DNA from 2 places in the Aneurinibacillus uraniidurans genome. Region 2 is predicted to be linked to the other one. Evidence: riboswitches for the same ligand, from Rfam matches in the RefSeq annotation. Region 2 holds a riboswitch; the other holds the start of a gene.
The links. Region 2 has a riboswitch for S-adenosylmethionine ahead of PO771_RS11585 (methionine ABC transporter ATP-binding protein). Riboswitches for the same ligand answer to the same signal wherever they lie in the genome.
Positions count from the first base shown of each region.

Region 1 (3,213 bases), 1.3 Mb from region 2:
CTGGCGTGATTGAAGCCGCCACTGCCTCCAGGTCCGTCATATCAACGAACTGCGGCTCAATGCCAAAGCGTGGAAACAACCGAGTCAGCACCCGATACGTACCGCCATAAATATCACGGGAGATCAGCACCTTATCCCCCTGATTCAACAAACAAAATACAGAGGAGATTGCCGCCATCCCGGATGCGAACGCGAACCCTGCATACCCACCTTCCAGCTGCGCAATCGTATTCTCCAATGCTTTGCGAGTCGGGTTGCCGGATCGGGAATAATCAAACGCTCCCTCTCCCGCTAGTGCCCGTTGATCAAATGTCGAAACCTGGTACACCGGAACGTTTACCGCACCATACGGCTCCGCAATTCCTGTCTGAGCATGGATGAGCCGTGTGCCAAACGACGAATTTTCATCATAAGCGTCAACAGTATGAGTAAGCATGAAGGACCTCCTTTATATCCGCGAGAATATCGTCTACATTTTCAATACCGACCGACAGACGAAGCAAGCGGTCTGAGATACCAAGCTGCTTTCTTGTCTCTTCGGGAATGTCTGCATGTGTCTGACGTGCTGGAAATGTAATTAGACTCTCTACACCACCGAGGCTTTCGGCAAATGTGACAAGCTTCAGATTTTCCAGCAAGTATGAAACAAGTTCCTCTTCCTTCACTGTAAACGACAGCATGCCGCCTGCACCGGATGCCTGCTTCCGGTTCACTTCATACCCCTCATGATTTTCAAGCCCCGGATAATACACGGCCTCGATCTGCGGTTGTTTACAAAGCCACTCGGCAATCACCTGTGCATTATACTGCTGCCGCTCCATGCGCAGCGCCAGCGTTTTCAATCCGCGCAGCAACAGCCATGAATCCTGCGGACCAAGAATGGCTCCTATCGCATTCTGAATGAATCTAATTCGCTCACCTAACTTCTCATCCTTCGTCACGACCAGACCAGCAATCACATCATTATGTCCACCAAGATATTTAGAAGCGCTGTGAATGACAATGTCTGCACCAAGCTCAAGCGGTTTCTGTAAATACGGCGTCATAAATGTATTGTCTACAATCGTTAACAACCCGTGTGCCTTCGCCAGCGCGACTACACAGGGAATATCACTTATTTTCATCAATGGATTGGTTGGGGTTTCAATAAAAATCCCTTTTGTGTCTGACTGAATAGCTGCCTCAACCTCTTTCAGGTTACTCGTATCAACAAAGCTCGCCTGCACCCCATACACATTCAGCACTTCTCGAAGCACACGATACGTACCCCCGTACAAATCTTCCGTTACGATCAAATGATCACCCGGCGCAAACAGATGTAGCACAGCCGTTACCGCTGCCATACCGGAAGCAAACGCCGAAGCAACTGCCCCCTTCTCCAATCTGGCCGCTGCATCCTCCAGAACAGTTCGGGTCGGATTGGCCGTTCGGGAATAATCATATCCTGTGCTCTCCCCAAGCTTTGGATGAGCAAATGTCGCCACCTGATAAATCGGTGGGCTAACCGCCCCTGTCTGCGGATCTCTTCCGATACCTGCTCGCACTAACTCTGTTTCAATATGCATGTTCCTGCTCCCCTCTATAATAAAGTCCACAAAAAAACACCCTTCACAGATGGAAGGGTGTTGGATGCAGCGGTCCGCTCGTCTGCTACCTCTCATCTGTTAGAACACGTATGTTCTACAGGAATTAGCACCGTTCACACAATTGTCTATACAGACCATTCATGTGATGGTTGCCGGGCATCATCGGGCCAGTCCCTCCGCCTCTCTGGATAAGAGAATTCAATTTTTTCAATTATCAGCAATCATAAATCAAAAATGTTCATTTGTAAACCGCATTTTCATGGGTAACATTAACAAAATAGATTTTCACCATCAGGGAAGCTTAATAGGTGTAACGCACATTACAAATTTATTGAGGTGACATTCATGAAAAAGGTAATCGCATTTACATTAGCAGCATGTGTTGCCGGTTTTACGCTCCCAGCCTTCGCCGCTACTCCTGATACAACGCACAAAGCAAAACATCACCATCACCATAAAAAGGTGCATGCTAAGCATCATGGAAAAATGCATATTAAGGGACTGCCTAAGACAGGCTATGGCGGCGCAAGCGAATAAACAAAAAAAAGGGGGGCTTCCCCCTTTTTTGTACTGTGCACTATTAATTCAGAGGGGAAAATAACATGAGAATCCTAACCTGTCTTCTCTTGATCGCTATTTTTTTCTTTCCTTGCTCAACGATTGACGCCCATACTTCAAAAGCATTTGTACCCGTTCGTATCGAAATACCTCAGATTAAACTTAAAGCTGCTGTAGAACCTGTCTCCGTACTGGCAAATGGACAAATGGGGGTCCCACCTTCCTTTGAAAAAGTAGGCATTCTCACGCCTTGGACAAAGCCAGGTGAACCAGGCAATGCTGTGATTGCGGGACACTTCGACCACTATACAGGACCGGCTATATTTTATCGCCTAAGGGAATTAAAACGTGGTGATAAAATTTTTTTATACAACAGGAAAAATGACAAGCTTGTTTTTACTGTTAAAAATGTAGAATCATTTATGACCAAAAAAGCACCTTTAGAAAGAATATTCGGGCCCTCATCCAACGCTCAATTAAATTTAATTACTTGTAGTGGTAAATTTAATAAAAAAACACGTGAACATACCCAACGTCTTGTTGTGTTTGCTGAAATTTCCCCGTAACTTCTCCACTCCTTTTGTAACCAATATAAATAATCATCCGAACCTGGCCCTGAGCCGGGATTTTTTTATGGGATATTTTCACACAAAATCAGCATTGATTCATTTTTGCATTAAAATTTATGCACAAATGAATTGTATTTTCGACAAAAGTCCCTATTTTTCTATTATTTTTAACATTTATTTATTGGCATGACCCTTGCATATTACACATAATACAGACACAGTTTTGTAAAAAGTATAAACAAATAGGAGGATGGATATGGAGAAAACACAACAAGCTCAACTTCAAAAGCAGCTTAAGACAAGACATATTACGATGATCTCCATCGGGGGCATTATTGGTGCCGGTCTTTTCGTTGGTAGTGGTGCTGTTCTTAACTCAACAGGTCCTGGTGCAGTTCTTTCTTATGCTGTTGCCGGTTTGCTTGTAGTACTGCTTATGCGCATGCTTGGAGAAATGGCGCTCGTAAACCCGGACAGTGGTTCATTCGCCACATACGCAC
Region 1 is NZ_CP116902.1:3,581,296-3,584,508, forward strand. It holds gene PO771_RS17920 (trans-sulfuration enzyme family protein) at 1-436, opposite strand, end outside; gene PO771_RS17925 (trans-sulfuration enzyme family protein) at 417-1,565, opposite strand; SAM riboswitch class I at 1,655-1,781, opposite strand; gene PO771_RS17930 (hypothetical protein) at 1,932-2,123, shown strand; gene PO771_RS17935 (class F sortase) at 2,189-2,710, shown strand; gene PO771_RS17940 (amino acid permease) at 2,970-3,213, shown strand, end outside.
Region 1: another riboswitch for S-adenosylmethionine. It lies ahead of PO771_RS17925 (trans-sulfuration enzyme family protein); the one in region 2 lies ahead of PO771_RS11585 (methionine ABC transporter ATP-binding protein).

Region 2 (3,213 bases):
CATCAGGGGCAATTTTCGTAAAATCCGGGCGAAAATCGTTTTCAGCACGCAGCGGCATCATTTCCATTACCCCACCTGCCATCGCCACACCAGACCAATAATCTGGATAACCCGGATCTGGTACAAGGCAGACGTCGCCTGGATTTAAGAAAATGTTGCTTAACTCAACAAGTCCCACCTTGCCGCCAAATAAAATCGCCACTTCCGTATACGGATCAAGTTCTACACCGCGCTCCTGCTTATACCAGTGCGCAATCGCTTCTTTCAGTTCATCCCGCCCTTGGAAAGGCGAATATTTATGGTGCAGCGGATTCGCTGCCTCCCGCTGCATCGCTGCGACAATATGCGGCGGTGTGGGCTGATCAGGATTTCCTTGTCCTACATTAATGACATCATGTCCTGCCTGCACGATGCGGTGTACATTCCGGGTCAAACCGGCAAAAAACTGTGTCGGCAGTCGGTTCATCGCGTCCGAAGGTATAAAACTCATGTCTCTTCTCTCCTTACTATCCGAAACTGGTGGAAAATTACGAAAACATATTCGAAAACAAAAGGCGATCTGGCGAAGAAAGCCCCTTACTTTCTCCGCACATGCCGCCTGTATACACACGTTAATCTTTACGCATCGAGCGGGCAATGAAGTTCCCGATCATTTGCAAACACTGTACCATGACGATCAAAATAACAACCGTGATGACCATGACCAGCGTATCCCAGCGTTGGAATCCGTACGTATATGCTACGTTTCCAAGTCCGCCTGCACTAATCAGTCCGCCTGCCATCGCCGTAGCATCAATCAATCCAATCAATGCAATCGTAATCGCAAGCACTAAAGATGGACGTGCTTCTTTCAACATTACTTTAAAGATAATCTGACGGCGTGTTGCTCCCATCGCCTGAAACGCTTCAATGATGCCCGCATCTACTTCTAAGAGAGCAGACTCCATCAGACGCGCGATATAAGGCGCTGCATACACAACAAGCGGCACGATCGCCCCTTCTTTAAAGATAAACGTTCCTTCTGTCATAAATAAACCTGTTACAAACTTCGTAAACGGAATGATTGCAAACAGCAGAATAATGAATGGCACGGAACGAATAATATTAATAATCGTACTAACAATCTGGTACACGACACGCTGTTCCATAATGTGGCCAGGGCGTGTGATCACAAGCAGCACGCCGAGCGGGATCCCGATGAGTGTAGCAAAAAACACCGACAGGCCGACCATGTATAACGTGTCCTGCAGCGCGGGAAGATACAAATCCCACTGTGGGTCCATTCCATTAAACATGCTCAATCACCTCCGCTCCAATTCCTTGCTGCTTCACATACTCTACTGCGTTATCAAGCACCGCACTATCCCCATTAATGGCAATGACGAGATAGCCGAATGGCGTGTCCTTAATTTGGGTAATGTGGCCAAACAAAATATTCGGCTTCAATTGAAACTTCTCTGTCAACTCAGCTAATACCGGATGCCCGGTGCTTTCGCCAATAAACGTTAGACGCACAAGACGGCTCCCAGGCACATGCTGTACTCGATCCAGAAAACCTTCCGGAAGCTGATCATCAAAAATATTACGAATAAAGTTTTTGGTCGTCTGCTGCTGTGGACGAGAGAATAGTTCGAGAACGGTCCCCATCTCGACCACGTTTCCTTCTTCCATAACCGCTACCCGATCACAAATCTTCTTCACAACATGCATCTCATGCGTAATGAGCATGATCGTCAAGTCGTATTTCTTATTAATATCAAGCAAAAGGTCAAGAATGGACTCTGTTGTTTGCGGATCGAGGGCAGAGGTTGCCTCATCGCACAGCAAAATTTCCGGATCGTTCGCAAGCGCACGCGCAATCGCCACACGCTGCTTCTGACCACCAGATAACTGGGATGGATACGCTTGCGCACGATGCGCTAGACCAACAAGTTCGAGCAGCTCGTTTACTTTTTTCTGAACGTCTGCTTTTGGTGTTTTCGTCAGACGAAGCGGTGCTGCTACATTCTCAAACACGGTGCTAGAGGATAGTAAGTTAAAATGCTGAAAAATCATGCCGATCTTGCGGCGGGCCTGGCGCAGCTGATCTTGTGATAGTTTTGTCAGATCCGTCCCGTTAATAATAACCGAACCGGATGTCGGGCGTTCAAGCAAATTAACACAACGGATCAGCGAGCTTTTTCCGGCACCACTAAAGCCGATTACTCCAAAAATCTCGCCTTTCTCAATTTCAATCGTAGCGTTTTTAATCGCATGAACAGCCGTGTCGCCACTGCCGTATGTTTTAACTACATTGCGAATGGAAATCAACGAAGGTCCTCCTCATTATAATTTATATATAAAACAAAAAACCTCTTTTGTGCAGACAAAAGAGGGGGATGTTTAACTCTCTTATCTCTCAGAGTACGCGTAAAGCCGCTCCGCTGGAATTGGCACAGCTTATAGCATGATGCCGCCGCTGCCGGGTTTCATCGGGCCAGTCCCTCCACCTCTCTTGATAAGCTTCATATTAAGTTATAAATCAACAGATATGAATGTATCATGTCAGAACAATCGTGTCAATCAGAAAAAATTGCTTTAAACTGCTGATCAGTTATACCTGGATGAACAAGAATGCGCTTGAGCATGAGCGGTGGATCACCAGGCTGCACTTTCCCATATTTCGTCGTAAATGCCAGTTCATATCCTGCCTGTTTGACCATCTTAACGGTTTCCGCTGTATACGAGCCATACGGATAGGCGAAATAACGAGCATGAAACATCTCTTTCGATTTTAGCAGATCGGCAAGCACCGCAGCCTTCGGTTTCATAATCATGTTGCTAATCCACAATGTTTTATTATGCATGGCATACGTGTGCGATTGAATGTCGAAGACGTCCACATATTTTGGCATATCATCCCGGCTAATATAATCAAGTTCATCTGGATGAAAGCCAGAGTTACGATCTTGAATCGCATCGCCAATAGCAAATATCGTGGCGGTATATCCGTACTTTTTCAAGATCGGGTACGCGTACCGATAGTTGCTGCGATACCCATCATCAAATGTCAGCACGACCGTCCGGTGCGGCAACTTTATTTTTCCTTCTACATATTCCTGCAGCTGCGGAAGGGTAGCTGTATGATAGCCTGCTTCATGCAAGAACGACATCTGGCGCTCGAACGCTGCCACCGATAATACAGATGGATTGTCGCGAAACTTCTTATTTTCT
Region 2 is NZ_CP116902.1:2,322,298-2,325,510, forward strand. It holds gene PO771_RS11575 (pyridoxal phosphate-dependent aminotransferase) at 1-490, opposite strand, end outside; gene PO771_RS11580 (methionine ABC transporter permease) at 612-1,295, opposite strand; gene PO771_RS11585 (methionine ABC transporter ATP-binding protein) at 1,288-2,310, opposite strand; SAM riboswitch class I at 2,389-2,504, opposite strand; gene PO771_RS11590 (polysaccharide deacetylase family protein) at 2,559-3,213, opposite strand, start outside.